Regions from separate parts of the Streptomyces sp. NPDC007084 genome, predicted to be linked through region 2. Evidence: riboswitches for the same ligand, from Rfam matches in the RefSeq annotation. Region 2 holds a riboswitch; each other region holds the start of a gene.
What was found. A riboswitch is a leader RNA that binds a small molecule or an ion and turns the genes downstream of it on or off. The one in region 2 is predicted to bind cyclic di-AMP.
Positions count from the first base shown of each region.

Region 1: another riboswitch for cyclic di-AMP. It lies ahead of AB0912_RS31680 (NlpC/P60 family protein); the one in region 2 lies ahead of AB0912_RS02075 (LysM peptidoglycan-binding domain-containing M23 family metallopeptidase).
Region 3: another riboswitch for cyclic di-AMP. It lies ahead of AB0912_RS00070 (M23 family metallopeptidase); the one in region 2 lies ahead of AB0912_RS02075 (LysM peptidoglycan-binding domain-containing M23 family metallopeptidase).
Region 4: another riboswitch for cyclic di-AMP. It lies ahead of AB0912_RS15250 (transglycosylase family protein); the one in region 2 lies ahead of AB0912_RS02075 (LysM peptidoglycan-binding domain-containing M23 family metallopeptidase).

Region 1 is NZ_JBEYFY010000067.1:6,444-10,719, reverse strand. Features, by position in the region: gene AB0912_RS31685 (tellurite resistance/C4-dicarboxylate transporter family protein) at 1-774, opposite strand, end outside; gene AB0912_RS31680 (NlpC/P60 family protein) at 940-2,136, opposite strand; cyclic di-AMP (ydaO/yuaA leader) riboswitch at 2,144-2,315, opposite strand; gene pcrA (DNA helicase PcrA) at 2,878-4,276, shown strand, end outside.
Region 2 is NZ_JBEYFY010000002.1:26,918-31,193, reverse strand. Features, by position in the region: gene AB0912_RS02085 (tyrosine-protein phosphatase) at 1-34, opposite strand, end outside; gene AB0912_RS02080 (alpha-galactosidase) at 234-2,306, shown strand; cyclic di-AMP (ydaO/yuaA leader) riboswitch at 2,590-2,762, shown strand; gene AB0912_RS02075 (LysM peptidoglycan-binding domain-containing M23 family metallopeptidase) at 2,767-3,666, shown strand; gene AB0912_RS02070 (SGNH/GDSL hydrolase family protein) at 3,931-4,276, shown strand, end outside.
Region 3 is NZ_JBEYFY010000001.1:22,528-26,803, forward strand. Features, by position in the region: gene AB0912_RS00065 (aldo/keto reductase) at 1-937, opposite strand, end outside; gene AB0912_RS00070 (M23 family metallopeptidase) at 1,112-2,152, opposite strand; cyclic di-AMP (ydaO/yuaA leader) riboswitch at 2,164-2,322, opposite strand; gene AB0912_RS00075 (PP2C family protein-serine/threonine phosphatase) at 2,647-3,711, opposite strand; tRNA gene AB0912_RS00080 (tRNA-Met) at 4,054-4,127, opposite strand; gene AB0912_RS00085 (dihydrofolate reductase family protein) at 4,176-4,276, opposite strand, start outside.
Region 4 is NZ_JBEYFY010000015.1:33,292-37,567, forward strand. Features, by position in the region: gene AB0912_RS15240 (cytochrome P450) at 1-267, shown strand, start outside; gene AB0912_RS15245 (transglycosylase family protein) at 505-1,536, shown strand; cyclic di-AMP (ydaO/yuaA leader) riboswitch at 1,720-1,910, shown strand; gene AB0912_RS15250 (transglycosylase family protein) at 1,915-2,625, shown strand; gene eno (phosphopyruvate hydratase) at 3,017-4,276, shown strand, end outside.

The sequences.
Region 1 (4,276 bases), on a different contig from region 2:
CGCCTCCGCCACGAACAGCACGCAGTACCAGGCGAGGTCGAGCGCGAGCAGTACGCCGGTCGCGACGCGCAGGACGCCCTGGTCGTCGCTGTTCCACAGGTACGGGTTCACCTCGTGCGCGGCCACCAGCTTCGAGCCGGCCAGCGCCGAGATCGCCAGCGCGCCCCCGGCCACCCACTGGTCACCGGCGCCGCGCGCCACCTGCCATAGATCGAAGTGCGCGAAAGCCACCCCGTAGAGCACGATCCCCAGCCAGAACAGCACCAGCGCCGCATGCGTCAGCCACTCGCACCCGAGGGCCGTCGCGATCGTCGAGCCCAGCACCGCGAGCCCCTGAGTGGCCACGCACATCAGGAACACCCCGCCCGGCATGTGCCCCCGGCGCAGATTGCGGGCGACGGCCACCAGCAGGAACGGCCAGAGCAGCGCGGCCAGCGCGAGCAGCGCCTCGGCGAGACCCTGCCACCCGAGGAGCGACAGCCGCGTACCGAGCACCGTCGTCGCCGCGACCGCCGTCAGGCCGGGTGGCGTCCCCGCCTCCCGGCGCCACCGTTCCCGGTCCCGCACCAGCCGCAGGACGAAGTCCGCCGCCAGCGCCAGCCAGGCGATCACCGCCAGGACCAGCGCGATCCGGGAGACCGTCTCATGACCAATCAGGTGCAGGCCGATCGAGATGATGCCGGTGGCCATGACGGCGGCCCCGGCGGCGGGCGGGCGCCGCGCCCACCACGCGGGGAGCGAAGGGCGATCGGGCGTAACCGGCATTTCGGGCATGCGCCCGATGCTAGGGACCACGGGACCGCTTGGCGGCGGGCCACGCGCGCGTGACCCTTATTTGGCCTCCACGCGCGCGTGACGCCGATTTGGCCTACACGCGCGCGTGGAGGCCAAACAAGAGGTAGAGGCCGAACAAGAGGGGGTGGCGGGGCGGTGGGGTGGCTAGGCGGGGCGTACCACGCTGTGGATCGCCGACGTCCCGTCGTAGTAGATCGACTCCTCGCGGACGTACGCCCCCGGCTTCGGCGCATGGATCATCATGCCGTTGCCGATGTAGAGCCCGACATGGCTGATGTCGCCGTAGAAGAAGACCAGGTCACCGGGTTTCGCGTCGGCCAGGGAGACCGTCGTGCCGGCGTTCACCTGGTCGTAGGTGACGCGCGGGAGGGAGACGCCGGCGGCCTTCCAGGCGGCCTGGGTCAGCCCCGAGCAGTCGTACGAGCCGGGCCCGGTCGCGCCCCACACGTACGGCTTGCCGATCTGTGCGCGGGCGAAGGCGACCGCCTTGCCGGCCTTCGTCGCGTACGAGGGGTCCGTGGCCGTCGAACCGGAGCCGCCGGTGCCCGACGAGCCGGAAGAGCCGGAGGAGCCCGACGTGGACGTCCCCGACCCCTCGCCCGCCTCGGCCTTCTCCTTCGCCGCCTTCTCCGCCGCCGCCTGCTCCCGCGCCAGCTCGGCAGCCTTCGCGGCGGCCTTCTCCCGCTTCTTCTTCTCGATCGCCGCCAGCCGCGCCTTCTCCTCGGCGGTCAGCTTCGACAGCAGATCGCGCGCCGCGCCGAGCTTGCGCTGCACCGCCGCCTTGGACGACTTGAGCGCGTTCTGCGAGGTGGTCAGCGACTGAAGGCTCTCGCTCGCCTCCGCCCGCTTCCTGGCGGTCGCCGCCTGCTCCGTCACGTAGTCGTCCACCGCCGCCTTCTGGCGGTTCGTGAGACGGCTCATCAACTGCGTCTGGTCGAAGTAGTCCTGCGGGTCGTCGGCGAGCAGCAGCGTCGCGGTGCCCGGCGTGGACGCCCCGGTGCGGTACTGCGCGGCGGCGAACGTCCCCAGCTCCGCACGCGCGGAGTTGAGCTTCTCGGTGCGCGCTGCGACGTCGTCCAGGAGGCTGTCGACCCGCTTGCGCTGCTTGGCGGTCTTCTCCCGGGTGGCGTTGTACTTGTCGGTGGCCGTCTCGGCCTGGTGGTAGAGGTCGTCGACCTTCTTCTGGACCTCTTCGAGGCTGGGCCTCGGCTCGGCCGGGGGCGCGGCGTTCGCCGTCTGGGAGAGCAGGGCCACGGAGGTGAGGGCCGCTGTCGCGAGCGCCGGGGTCCGTATGCCTGCCACGCGCGTACCCGAAGGACGCGGCTTGCGGTGCGACGCCAAGAGAGGCGACTCCTTCCGTCATCCGCCTACCGGGTTAGCTGTCGGGTTCGGGCGGGTGGTTCCGGAAGGTTTGCCCTACGGTCCTGGCGCCACAGGGCGGTTGGACCGATTCACCCCAGATCGGTGGGTCCCCGGCTCCGGCCGCCCGCTGGGCGGTCCGAACTCGGCGGAGGCCGCTCGGCCCGGCGTCGTTCGCCGGTCGCGGTCGGGCGGCCTTCGAGCACGCTAGCCAACTCGTGTGGCCCGTGTGAAGGTTGGAGTGCGATATGCCCGATACATTTTCGTGACCTTGGCCATGCGGGCGGCGCGGGGGCGCCGGGGATGCGTGGTGTGCGCCACTTTGCGGGGGTGTCCGAGGGCTGCTTCCTTGTTGCCGCCGAGCTGCTTGTGAGCGGCCTCACGGGTGGGTCCGTCGCGCCCTCCGGTGAGGCCGCTCGCCCGCCTGACGCTCGCCGGACGCCCGCCTGACGGCCCTCGGGGCGCCCGCAGGACGCCCGTCCTACAGCCCTCGTGGCGCCCGTCCGACGGCCCTCGTGGCGCCCGTCCGACGGCCCTCGTGGCGCCCGCCGGACGGCCCCGGGAGCCCGCCGGCCCGGCCCCGACCTGCGCGTACGGTCACTCGCGGCCACCGACCCGTCACCGCCCGGTCACGGACCGGTCGCCGCCGGGTGCCCCGGGATCGGGGCGGGATTCTCGGGGTGGCGGCGGGGTGTCAGTGGCTCGGCCTAGACTCGGAGAGCGATGAGCAGCCTCTTTGACGACAGCTTCCTGGCGGACCTCAAGCCCTCCGCGGCCCACGAGGACGAGCACCCGCCGCCGCCCGAGGACGAGCACGCGCCGGAGCCGGTCGCGGACGACCTGTTCGGCGGCCGGTTCGACGTGCCGCCGAGCCGGGACGCGTACTACCGCGACGGCGCCCCCCGCCCCGCCGTGGACCCGGCGGCCCTCCTGGAGGGGCTGAACGAGAACCAGCGCGCGGCCGTGGTCCACTCCGGCTCCCCGCTGCTCATCGTGGCCGGCGCGGGCTCCGGCAAGACCCGCGTGCTCACCCACCGCATCGCCCACCTGCTCGGCGAGCGGCATGTCCACCCCGGCCAGATCCTCGCGATCACCTTCACGAACAAGGCCGCGGGCGAGATGAAGGAGCGCGTAGAGCAGCTCGTGGGCCCGAGGGCCAACGCGATGTGGGTGATGACGTTCCACAGCGCCTGCGTCCGCATCCTGCGCCGCGAGAGCAAGAAGCTCGGCTTCACCTCGTCCTTCTCGATCTACGACGCCGCCGACTCCAAGCGGCTCATGGCGCTCGTCTGCCGCGATCTGGACCTCGACCCGAAGCGGTTCCCGCCGAAGTCGTTCAGCGCCAAGGTCTCGAACCTGAAGAACGAGCTGATCGACGAGGAGGACTTCGCCGCCCAGGCCACCGACGGTTTCGAGAAGACCCTCGCCCAGGCCTACGCGATGTACCAGTCACGCCTGCGCGAGGCCAACGCGCTCGACTTCGACGACCTGATCATGACCACGGTCAACCTGCTGCGCGCCTTCCCGGACGTCGCCGAGCACTACCGCCGCCGCTTCCGGCACGTCCTGGTCGACGAGTACCAGGACACCAACCACGCGCAGTACGCCCTCGTGCGCGAGCTGGTCGGCAGCTCCGAGCATCCTGTGGACGTACCGCCGAGCGAGTTCGACCTGCCGCCCGCCGAGCTGTGCGTCGTGGGTGACGCCGACCAGTCGATCTACGCCTTCCGCGGCGCCACCATCCGCAACATCCTCCAGTTCGAGGAGGACTACCCGAACGCGACGACGATCCTCCTGGAGCAGAACTACCGCTCCACGCAGACGATCCTCACCGCCGCCAACGCGGTCATCGAGCGCAACGAGTCCCGCCGCCCCAAGAACCTGTGGACGAACGCGGGCGCGGGCTCGAACATCACGGGCTACGTCGCGGACACCGAGCACGACGAGGCGCAGTTCGTCGCCGACGAGATAGACCGTCTCACCGACGCGGGCGAGGCCAAGGCCGGCGACGTCGCGGTGTTCTACCGGACGAACGCCCAGTCCCGTGTCTTCGAAGAGGTCTTCATCCGCGTCGGGCTGCCCTACAAGGTCGTCGGCGGCGTCCGCTTCTACGAGCGCAAGG
Region 2 (4,276 bases):
GCTCGGGCTCGGTCGACGGGACCTGCTGCGTCACGGGGGCTCCTCATCTTCGGCCGCCACTCGCCATCGGGCGGACCCGGTCGGCGCCCGGCGGCTGGTGTCTTCGGTCGCGCTCCCGACGATACGACATGCGTTCCTGGTGCATTGAGTTGTCCACAGGCGTTGCCTCCCGCCCACGACAGCGCCGAAGATGTTGATCCCTGAGCGCACCTGTTCGGATCTGTGGGGGACTGATGATCGAGATCGGCGCGGCCGGCCGGACCTGGCTCCTCACCGGCCCGACCAGCGGCTACGCACTCCACCTCACCGAACGCGACGAACTGCTCCACCTGCACTGGGGCCCGCGGATCACGCTCGCCGACGCCGAGGCCCTCGCCGCCCGCCCGGCACCGCCCTACCGCCCCTTCGAGTCCCCGCTCGACGGACGCGAGGAGTACCCCGTCGAGGGCGGCCCCCGTTTCGTCCGGCCCGCCCTCTGCGTACGGACCGCCGAGCGCCGCGGCACCGAGTGGCGCTTCGAGGACGCGACGGTCCAGGACGACGAGCTGCGGCTGCGCTTCCGTGACGCCGGCCTCGGCATCACCCTGCACTACCGGCCGCGCGGCGATGTGCTGGAGCGCCGGGTCACGCTCGTCAACGACGGGCCCGGCGACCTGGAGCTGCTGCGCGCCGACTCCGCGACCTGGACCCTGCCCGAACGCGAGGGCCGGCGGCTGTCCCAGCTCCACGGCCGCTGGGCCGCCGAGTCCCGGCTGACGCGCTCACCCCTCACCTACGGCGAGCAGGTCATCGGCAGCCGCCGCGGGCACACCGGCCACCAGCATCTGCCCTGGGTCGCCCTCGACAGCGAGGCCACCGAGGAGAGCGGCGAGGTGTACGGCTGCGCGCTCGGCTGGTCCGGCTCCTGGCGGATCTTGGTCGCCCAACTCCCCGACGGGCGCGTGCAGATCACCGGCGGTGCCGGACACGACGACTCCGGCCTGCTGTCCCTCGCCCCGGGGGAGACCTTCACCACGCCGGTCTTCGCCGGGCTGTGGAGCGACGGCGGGTTCGGCGGCGCCAGCCGCGCCTGGCACGCGTACCAGCGGACGTACGTGATCCCGGACGCGGAGCGGGACCGGCCGGTGCTGTTCAACTCCTGGGAGGCCACCACCTTCGACATCTCGGAGGAGCGACAGCGGGCGCTCGCCCGGCGGGCCGCCGGGATGGGCGTCGAACTGTTCGTGGTCGACGACGGCTGGTTCGGGGCCCGCACCAGCGACCGCGCCGGACTCGGTGACTGGACCCCCAACCCGGACCGCTTCCCCGCCGGTCTCACACCGCTCGCCGACGACGTTCACGCCCTCGGCATGGGGTTCGGGATCTGGGTCGAGCCCGAAATGGTCAACCCCGACAGCGACCTCTACCGCGCCCATCCCGACTGGGTGCAGCACCAAACGGGACGAACCAGGACGGAGTTCCGTAATCAGCTCGTCCTGAACCTCGCCCGGCCGGACGTTCAGGAGTATCTCTGGGAGCGGCTGGACGCGCTGCTCGCCGGCGCGCCGATCGACTATGTGAAATGGGATTTCAACCGGTCCTTCACGGATGCCGGCTGGCCGGGTGAGCCCTATCCGCAAAAGCTCTGGACGGCCCACGTCGAGGCCTTCTACGCCCTGCTCGACCGGCTGCGCGCCGCACACCCCGGCGTCGCCTTCGAGTCGTGCTCCGGTGGAGGCGGCCGTGTCGACCTCGGCGTCCTGGCCCGTACCGACCAGGTGTGGACCTCGGACAACACCGACCCGCTCGACCGGCTCGCCATCCAGCACGGCTTCAGTCAGATCCATCCGGCGCGGGTCATGGCGGCCTGGGTCACGGACAGCCCGAACAACCTGCTCAACGGCAGGGTCAGCAGCCTGCGCTTCCGCTTCGTGAGCGCCATGGCCGGGGTCCTCGGCGTCGGCGGCGATCTCGCCCGGTGGAGCGAGGAGGAGCTGGCCGAGGCGCGGGACTGGGTCGGGCTCTACCGGGAGATCAGGCCGGTCGTGCAGCGTGGCGACCTCTACCGGCTGCGGCCCCCGGCGGGCGGGCTGAGCGCCACGCAGTACGTCCTCGGGGACGAGGTGGTGGTCCTCGCCTGGCTCCAGGCGCAGCACTACGGAGAGCACCCCGCCCCCCTCAGGCTGCGCGGACTCGACCCCGCGGCCGGCTATGAACGGGTCGAAACGGGCGAAATCCACCGAGGTGCCGTGCTGCTGCACCACGGCCTGCACAGCGGGCTGCGCGGCGATCTCGACGCGACGGTCATCCGGCTGCGCCGTATCTGACTGTTCTGTCCGAAATGGCACCTTCATTCCAACTGGCCCTGGAATAGGGCGAGGTGGGTCCGGGGGCGTGAGCAGGGTCATATTCGTGACGATGCGTTGCCGTCGGCATTTCTCAACGCACCCTTGAATTCGGGCGGATTGAAAGGCCGTAAAGATCGTCATTCCACGGAGGGTGACGGTGAATTCCGCATGGATCAAGAAAGGTGAGCGTCCGGAATCCGCGGCTGGTTGTCGACGCGCGCTCATCTCGCTTACGTTCTGCCTCAATCCGGACGGACGCCCAATCCTGCCGCCGCCCGGAATCCACTCACCCGTACACGGCAGGAGCGGGGGACCCACAGGTTCCGTGCCTGGTCCGGACTCCGGAACAGGCTAGGGGTACAGCCGCGCAGCAGCGCGGCCGGGCATCTCCAGCCCGCACCCGACAGCTCACCTCGCAGGCGCCGGAGAGGAATTCGCCATGCCCGCGAAGGGTAAGCACCGCCGTCCCAAGTCCCTGCGTTTCACCCGCTCGATCGCCGTGGCCGGAACCGGTGGCGCCGCGCTCGCGCTGCCCCTGATGGGAGCCACCGGCGCCCACGCCGCGACGCCGGCCGCCGCCGTCGCGCAGCACACCCAGAAGACCGCCACCGTCACCCCGGCCGCCGCGAAGGCCGCCGCGACGACGACGTACGCGGTGAAGGCCGGCGACTGCCTCGCCAAGATCGCCGACGAGCACCACGTCACCGGCGGCTGGAAGAAGATCTACTCGGACAACCGCTCCGCCATCGGCGGCGACCCGTCCCTGATCCACCCCGGTCTGAAGCTGTCGCTCGGCGCCAAGGCCGCCGCCCCGAAGGCCGCCGCCCCGGCGAAGCCCTCGGCAGCCAAGCCCTCCGCCGCCAAGCCCGCGGCCCAGAAGGCCGAGCCGGTGAGCGCGCCCGCCAAGCCGGCCGCCGCCGACAACGGCTCGGGCTACACCCTCCCCGTGGACGGCGCCGTCATCGGCACCAACTACAAGGTGGCGGGCAGCATGTGGTCCAGCGGCTACCACACCGGCACCGACTTCGTCGTCCCGACCGGCACCACCATCAAGGCCATCGCCGCGGGCACCGTCGTCTCCGCAGGCTGGGGCGGCGCCTACGGCAACCAGGTCGTCATCCAGCACGCCGACGGCAAGTACTCGCAGTACGCCCACATGTCGGCCCTGTCCGTCTCGGCGGGCCAGACCGTGACCGAGGGCCAGCAGATCGGCCTCTCCGGCGCGACCGGCAACGTCACCGGACCGCACCTGCACTTCGAGGTCCGCACCACGCCCGACTACGGCTCGGACATCGACCCGGTCGCCTACCTGCGCTCGCACGGTGTCGCCGTCGGCTGACCCCTGGCACCGCACCCGCCCGACCTGCTCCTGACGGCAGGACAGCCATCGAAGGCCGGACCCCACGATCCGTGGGGTCCGGCCTTCGATGTTGGTCGCGGCTGCCTCAACACCCCTGATGAGAGCCTTATTCCACGGTTGACCAACACTTGACGAGTGGCCTATCTCACCGGCCGTCAACCCTTCCCTACGGTCGCGTAGCTCACATCCGAAGGTGAATCATGGGCCGACGTGGCAGACGATTCGAAGAGTGACGACAGATCAGTGATCGGGTCGTACGTGGCGGTGGGGGACAGCTTCACCGAGGGCGTCGGCGACCTGGGGCCCGACGGGGCTTTCGTCGGTTGGGCGGACCGCTTCGCGGTACTGCTCGCGGACCGGCGGCCCGAGGGCGACTTCAACTACACCAACCTCGCCGTGCGCGGCAAACTGCTCGACCAGATCGTCGAGACCCAGCTCGTCCGCGCCAAGGAACTCGGCCCGGACCTGGTCTCCTTCTGCGCGGGCGGCAACGACATCATCCGGCCCGGCACCGACCCCGACGAGGTCGCGGAGCGCTTCGAGCGAGCCGTCGCCGACCTCACCTCGGCCGTCGGCACGGTCATGGTGA
Region 3 (4,276 bases), on a different contig from region 2:
ACGCCTCGGTCAGCCGGGACAGCTCGGCGTCCGTCAGGGACAGGTCCGCGACGCCCAGCAGGGCCGGGAGCTGCTCCACCGTGCGGGCGGAGGCGATCGGCGCGGCGACGGTCGGCTGGGCGGCGAGCCAGGCGAGGGCCACGGTCGGTACGGCGGTGTTGTGCGCCTCGGCGATCTCGTCCAGCGCGGTGAGGACCCGCTGCCCGCGCTCCGTCTCCAGGTGCTTGGAGGCGCCCGCGGCGCGGGCCGAGTCGACGGTCGTACCCGGACGGTACTTGCCGGTGAGGAAGCCGGAGGCCAGCGCGTAGTAGGGCACCGCGGCGAGGCCCGCGCGGGAGGCGACCTCGCGCAGGGGGCCCTCGTAGGTGTCGCGCGCGACCAGGTTGTAGTGCGGCTGGAGGGCGACGTAGCGGGCGAGGCCCTCGCGGTCGGAGAACTCCAGGGACTCCTGGAGCCGCTCCGGGGAGATGTTGGAGGCGGCGATGTGCCGCACCTTGCCGGCCTTCACCAGCTCGTCCAGGGCCCCGATGATCTCCTCGACCGGCACCTCGGTCTTGTCGTAGTGCGTGTAGTAGAGGTCGATGTGGTCGGTGCCGAGGCGGCGCAGCGAGGCGTCGGCGGCGGCCTTGATGTTGGCGCCGGAGAGGCCGGGGTAGGCGGGGTGCTGGCTGACCTTCGTCGCGATGACGACGTCCGCGCGGTTGCCGCGGGCCTTGAGCCACTTGCCGATGATGGTCTCGGACTCGCCGCCCTCGTTGCCGTCGACCCACGCCGAGTACGCGTCGGCGGTGTCGAGGAAGTTGCCGCCGGCCGCCGTGTAGGCGTCGAGCACGGCGAAGGACTGGGTCTCGTCCGCCGTCCAGCCGAAGACGTTGCCGCCGAGGGAGAGCGGGAAGACCTCGAGGTCGGATGAGCCGAGCTTGCGAAGAGAAGTCATGCCCGGGTCCAACGCCCGCACGGGATGCCGGTATTCCACCCGCGCCCCGCACGCCCCTCGTATCCGGGCACGCCGGGGACCAGGGGCTGCTATCCGGCTATCCGGCGATCGGGCTATCGGGCTATCGGGCTATCCAGGAACCCTGGAGGTCAGAGCCGGCGAGGCCCCCGGGGATCAGGGATTGAGCCCCTTGCTCTGGAGCCAGGCCATCGGGTCGACGCCGGTGGCGGCGCCGCCGGGGTGGACCTCCAGGTGCAGGTGCGGCCCGGTCACGTTGCCGGTCGCGCCCACCCGCCCGATCACGTCACCGGTGGCGACCTTCTGGCCGGCGGTGACGCTGATCGACGACTGGTGGCAGAACCAGAGTTCGGTGCCGTCGTCCAGGGTGAGGATCGTGCGGTAGCCGTACGCGCCGGCCCAGCCCGCCTCGGTGACGGTGGCGCTGTGGATCGCCTTGATCAGCGTGCCGGTGGGCGCGGCGAAGTCGAGACCCGTGTGGTAGCCGGAGGACCACAGGGCACCGGCCTCGCCGAAGCGCGAGGTCAGGGTGTACGAGGAGGTCGGCAGCGTGTAGCTCTTGGCCAGCTCGGCGAGCCGCTCGGCCTCGGCCTTCGCCTTGGCCTCCTCCTCCGCCTTCTCCTTCGCGGCGGCGGCCTTGGCCTTCGCGGCGTCCTGCTGCTTGGTGGCGAGGGCGACGGCCTGCTTCGCGGCGGCGGCCTCGGCCGCCTTCTGGGCGGCGCTGTCGACCTGGTTCTGCTGCGACTCGGCCTGCTGCATGATGCGGGCGCGCAGTGCCTCACCGGCGTCCGTGCTGCCCTGGGCGGCGTCCTCGGTGGTCAGTCCGGCGCCGGTGAGCGGTGTCGTGGAACCCTCGGGTGCCGCGTCCGCGCCGTCGCTGATCAGCGCTTTGGCGGAGTGGGTGACCGAGGAGAGGTCGGGCAGTGAGATGGAGACGGGCGCCTTGCCGGGCGCGGCCGTGGCCATGCCACCGGCGCCGACGGCGGCGATGACTCCGACGCCGAGGACCGTGGAGCTGCGGGCGAGTCCTCCGCCGCGCTGCTTTCCCACGCGGTGCCGGCCACGGACCGGGCGGACGGAATCCTCGGTGGGGTTCCACTCCTCCCAGGGGCCCTCGTCCTTGCCGTAGGCGAAGCCGAAGGACTGGGGGTCATCCGGTGCGAACGAGGTTGGCTGGGCAGGCCGGTTGGACGCCACGTGGGCGCACTCCTTTCCTTCCTTCTCGCCTACCGGGTTAGCTGACGGGTTCGGAGCAGGAAGGTCTCCTACGCGCGTATACCCACCGTGTCTCCACGGCGGAGATCCGCTCGATTCACCCCAAGTTGGTGGTTCCCCGGTTCCCTTGCGGGATTCGGCGCGTGCGCACGGAGCCGTCTCTTGTGACGGCTGGGACGACCGCGCTGCGTTATCGAACGTTAATAGACCCGGCTACCTCTTTCCAAGCTGTTCTGAGTGATCGTTAACGGTTTTTGGCCAGGACTTTGGGGTCAGGGGCGGTGAAAGACGGGCGAGTTGACCGCGCCGCACCGGAGCACACAGGTCTGACGGTATGTCAGTTGTTATGCGGAGGGGCACGGTTCGGTCACCCCTCGTGACAACGGCCGGACGGACCCGTACGTGCCCGACGGGCGGACTCGTCCGTGCCTGTCAGCCGCGCCGTACGTGCCCGTCAGCCGCGCCGTAGGGGCCCGTCAGCCGCGCCGTACGGCGAGCAGCGCCATGTCGTCGGTGAGGGCGCCGCCCGTGTGCCGGCGGACGTCGTCGGCGAGGGCGTTCAGCAGCGCCTCGGGGCCCGCGAAGATCCGGCCGGCGAGCCGCGCGGCCGGGTCGTAGAACTCGCCGCGCGCGTTGCGGGCCTCGGACAGGCCGTCGGTGTGCAGCAGCAGGGTCGCCCCGCGCGGGAAGCGGGCCGGGACCGCCCGGTCGGCGGTGACGGCCAGGTCGCTCATCCCGAGCGGCAGCGCGGCGGGCCCGCCGGCGAGCGGGAGGAGCGTGCCGTCGGGGTGCAGCAGCAGGGGCGGCGGATGCCCGCGGTTGACGACGCGGACGACCTCCTCGTCGTGCGGGATCTCCACGAGCACGGCGGTGGTGAACCCCTCGACGGCGTCGAGGTTGGCGCGCCGGGCGCCCTCGCGCTTCAGCGCCCGCTCCAGCCGCTGCGCGACCGCCTCCAGGGTGCTCTCCTGCTCCGCCGCCTCGCGGAACGCGCCGATGACCACGGCGACGGCGGCGACCGCCGTCATCCCCTTGCCGCGCACGTCTCCGACGACCAGCCGCACGCCGTACGGGGTGTCCTGCACGGCGTACAGGTCCCCGCCGATGAACGCGTCCGCCTGGGCCGCCTCGTAGCGCGCGGCCACGTCGAGACCGTCGATGCGCGCCTGCGGTTCGGGCAGCACGGCCCGCTGCGCCAGCTCGGCGATCTCCCGGACGGAGGCGAGCTGCTGGTCGCTGCGCCGCACGAGGACGTTGACGACGACGGCGAGGGCGGCCGCGGTGGCGACGGTGACGACCTCGGTGACCGCGTCGCTGCGCAGGGCGACGCCGAGCCGCAGGTGCGCGAAGAGCAGCGCGCCGACGGCGGCGACGCCGGTGAGGACGGTGCCGCGCAGCGAGTACAGGGGTGCGGCGATCAGTGTGGCGGCGGTGAAGAGGGGGGCGGCGGGGAAACCGGCCGGGGTGAAGTAGTCGTAGCAGGTCCCGGCGATGACCAGCAGGACGGGCAGCACCCGGACGAGCGCGCGCACGACGGAGATACGGCCCGGGCGGCTGCCCGCCGGACCGTGCCCGGAGTCGCCCGAGGGGGCGGATGCGCGCGTCGCCCGCGGATCACCGGGGGACGGGCGGTCGGCCCGGTCGTCGAGTTCTCCGGCCCGCTCCTCACCTCCTGGCTGACCCACCCGTCCAGCAGACCCGCAGCCCGCTCGCCGGGCGACCGGTGTGGCCCGACCGAGGGATTCCGGGCCACCAGGCGGCGGGGACCAGCAGGGGGACCGACAAGGGGGACCGACTAGAGGGACCGACTAGAGGGACCGACTAGAGGTACCAACACCAAGGGCCGGAACTCGTGAATCCGAGTTCCGGCCCTTGGCCTTCAGTAGCGGGGACAGGATTTGAACCTGCGACCTCTGGGTTATGAGCCCAGCGAGCTACCGAGCTGCTCCACCCCGCGTCGTAAGAACCAGTGTACGGCATCCCGGGGGCGGGGGGGCGCACGTGGTTACCGGGGTGCCAGAAGGTGCCGGTTGGGTGCCTTGGCGGTGTGTTCGTGTTCGGGGAGGAGGAGGACGTCCGCGCCCGCGGAGGTGAGGAGGGCGCTGC
Region 4 (4,276 bases), on a different contig from region 2:
GAGCGGCCGGACGTCCTCGATCTGTCCCGGCGTGACAATCAGCACCTCGGCTACGGCCACGGCATCCACTATTGCCTGGGCGCGCCGCTCGCCCGGCTGGAGGGGCAGACCGCGCTCGCCACCCTCCTCACCCGCCTTCCCGACCTCCAACTCGCTGGAGATTCGGCCGATTTGCGCTGGCGCGGCGGGCTCATTATGCGCGGATTGCGCACGCTTCCGGTCGAGTTCACCCCGGTCGGACAGTCCGGAACCGGTTCATCCGGGTAGCCGGGGCGGCGGTGCCGCAGAGGGGTGCGCGGGCGCGGGAAGGGCGTTCGGCCGAGCGGTCCGGCGGGCGACGTCAACTGACACGCCGTCATAACTGTGATCTTCACGTGATCTGCGCTGCATCGACTTGTGACAAGCGTTCGAGTCCGGCTACCTTCACCCATCAACGCGGCCCCGGCGCTCATCACTTCGCCGTAGGTGCCGTAGTCACCCCGTTGTCACGCGAAAGGCTTCCGCATGCTCTCCGGGAACGGCCGTCACCGGCGCCCCCGTCAGGCCCCGGCCCTCATCGTCGCCGCAGGCGTGACCGGGTCGGCCATCGCGATCCCGCTCCTCGGGGCGACGAGCGCGAGCGCGGCCGACGGGACCACCTGGGACCGGGTCGCCGAGTGCGAGAGCGGCGGCGCCTGGAGCGCCGACAACGGCAACGGCTACTACGGCGGCCTCCAGCTCACCCAGGACAACTGGGAGACGTACGGCGGCCTCGAATACGCGCCGAGCCCCGACCAGGCCAGCCGCTCGCAGCAGATAGCCGTCGCCGAGAAGGTGCTCGACGGGCAGGGACTCAAGGCGTGGCCGACCTGCGGACCGCTCTCCGGGCTCAGCAAGGACTCGGCCGGGGTCGACGTCGACACGGGCATGGGTGACGCCGCGTCGGACGACGACACCGCCGGCACCTCCGGCCTGTCCACCTCGCCCGGCGCCTCCCCGTCCACCGGGGCGTCCGCCGGCACCTCCACGGACTCGTCGGAATCATCCGGGTCGTCGGACTCGTCCGGTTCGAGCGACACCGCCTCCCCGAAGGCGACCGGTAACACCACCAAGTCCGACCCCTCGGCGGGTACGGACGAAGCGGACGATCCGGATGCTTCCGGCACGCCCAAGGCCGACGATGACGAGTCGGGCAAGTCGGGCAAGTCCGGCCGGAGCGGCACCTCTTCGGAGCCCTCCGACGAGACGTCCGCCACCCCCGGACGGCATCGCGGCGGCAGCGCCGACGAGGACGCGGCCGACGCCGTCGGCGACAGCCGGCCCGACAGCGCCTCCGGGCGCCACGCCTCGCGCGGCTCGGACGGCTCCCGCGAGGCCGCCGACGGCACCTACGTCGTGCGCGCCGGCGACAGCCTGTGGGCGATCGCCGACGCCCTTGACCTCGAGGACGGATGGACCGGGCTGTACGCCGCGAACGAGGAGACCGTGGGCGCCGATCCGGACGTCATCCTGCCCGGTCAGAGCCTTGCTCTTGATGGCGAAACGGTCGAAAAGTAGCGGGAGTTCACGTCATGGTTCGCTCGTGAATGTCCGGTTTGGCGCGAGTGAGACATGAGTCTCAGAAGCCCTGATCGTCTTTGAAAATCAGGCGGCCCACTGCTTACGGTCGTGATCGCTCGCCACAGCGGGCCCCGACGGTCGCAACGCCGAATCCTGCCAGCGGCCGTACGGGAACAGTCGTCGCGTCAAGCGCCGTAGGCAGGAGCGGGGGACCCAAGGTAAGCGCCGCGAACGGGAGTTGAGAGACACCCGGGGACGGCTTGGGGTAAAGCCGCGCGCCGCGGTTCCGCAAGGGACCGTGACCGTGCGGCCGGGCAACTCAACCGGCCCGAACCCGACAGCTCACCTCGCAGGCGTCGGTGAGGGGATCACTCGATGCTGTTTTCCAGCAAGGGCAAGCACCGCCGCCCGAACAAGGCCACCCGTGTCGCCACGCTCGCCGGAGTCACCGGTGTCGCCATCGCCGCCCCGCTGATGGCCGCGGGCAGCGCCTCCGCCGCGACCGGCTCCGAATGGGACGCCGTCGCCCAGTGCGAGTCCGGCGGCAACTGGTCGATCAACACCGGCAACGGCTACTATGGCGGCCTGCAGTTCTCGTCCTCCACCTGGGCCGCGTACGGCGGCACCGCCTACGCCCCCACCGCCGACCAGGCCTCCAAGTCGCAGCAGATCGCCGTCGGCGAGAAGGTCCTCGCCGCGCAGGGCAAGGGCGCCTGGCCGACCTGCGGCACCGGCCTGTCCGGCGCCGCGTACAGCGGCGGCGACTCCGCCCCGGCGGCCCCCTCGGAGCCCTCGGCCTCCTCCGGCTCCTCGGCGCCGAGCGCGTCGCACAGCACCCGGACCACCGAGCAGCCCGCCTCCCGTTCGCAGGAGCGCCCGGCCGCCAAGAAGACCGTCACCACCCCGACCGGCAAGAAGGTCAAGAAGGGCGACGGCGAGTACAAGGTCGTCAAGGGTGACACCCTCAGCTCGATCGCCCAGAAGCACCACGTCAAGGGCGGCTGGCAGAAGCTGTTCAAGCTGAACCACGACATCATCGACGACGCCGACTTCATCTTCCCGGGCCAGCAGCTCCACCTGCGCTGATCCAGGCGGCACCCCCGGCCCTTCGCCGGCCGAGGCCGTACCCCGGTACTCCGGGCCTTCGCCGGCCCGGGCCGTACCCCGGTACTCCGGCCGACGGGGGCCGCACCCCGGACCGCCACCGATCGAGGCCGCTCCGGCCGGACGTGCCCGCCCTCGGCGGACGGCGGGCACGTCCCGGCCCGGCGGCTCCGGGCTCCCCGCTCCGGCGCGTGTTCCCCCGTACGCGCCGGAGCGGGGTTTTTCATTTCGTTTTTGTTCCGATCGGGAACAATATTTACCCCGAGTTCTGCCCAAGGGGTGGTCGATCGGCTGGCCGATCCCCCCGGGCCGGTTAGGCTCGTCCCGCAGGACTAGCCAAGCCCTGCGTATTCGCGTCACATCCCAGAAGGAGATGCTCGTGCCGTCCATCGACGTCGTCGTAGCCCGGGAAATCCTGGACTCCCGAGGCAACCCCACGGTCGAGGTCGAGGTCGGCCTCGACGACGGCAGCACGGGTCGTGCCGCCGTTCCGTCCGGCGCCTCCACCGGTGCCTTCGAAGCCATCGAGCTGCGCGACGGTGACCCCAACCGTTACCAGGGCAAGGGTGTCGAGAAGGCCGTCCTCGCCGTCATCGAGCAGATCGGCCCGGAGCTGGTCGGCTACGACGCCACCGAGCAGCGCCTGATCGACCAGGCCATGTTCGACCTGGACGCCACCGACAACAAGGGCTCGCTCGGCGCCAACGCCATCCTCGGCGTCTCGCTCGCCGTCGCGCACGCCGCCTCCGAGGCCTCGGACCTGCCGCTGTTCCGCTACCTGGGCGGCCCGAACGCGCACCTGTTGCCCGTTCCGATGATGAACATCCTCAACGGCGGGTCGCACGCGGACTCCAACGTCGACATCCAGGAGTTCATGATCGCCCCGATCGGCGCGGAGTCCTTCTCCGAGGCGCTGCGCTGGGGCGCCGAGGTCTACCACACCCTCAAGAAGGTGCTGAAGACCAAGGGCCTGTCCACCGGCCTCGGCGACGAGGGCGGCTTCGCCCCGAACCTGGAGTCCAACCGCGCCGCCCTCGACCTCATCGTCGAGGCCATCAAGCAGGCCGGCTACATCCCCGGCGAGCAGATCGCGCTCGCGCTCGACGTCGCCGCGTCCGAGTTCTACAAGGACGGCAAGTACGAGTTCGAGGGCAAGTCCCGCTCGGCCGCCGAGATGACCGAGTACTACGAGGAGCTGGTCTCCGCGTACCCGCTCGTCTCCATCGAGGACCCGCTGTACGAGGACGACTGGGCCGGCTGGAAGGTCATCACCGACAAGCTGGGCGACAAGGTCCAGATCGTCGGCGACGACCTCTTCGTCACCAACCCGGAGCGCCTGGCCCGCGGCATCGAGGAGGGCTCCGCCAACGCCCTGCTCGTCAAGGTCAACCAGATCGGCTCGCTGACCGAGACCCTGGACGCCGTCGAGCTGGCCCAGCGCAACGGCTTCAAGTGCATGATGTCCCACCGCTCCGGCGAGACCGAGGACGTCACCATCGCCGACCTCGCGGTCGCGGTGAACTGCGGTCAGATCAAGACCGGCGCCCCGGCCCGCTCGGACCGCGTCGCCAAGTACAACCAGCTCCTGCGCATCGAGGAGATCCTCGACGACGCCGCGGTCTACGCCGGCCGC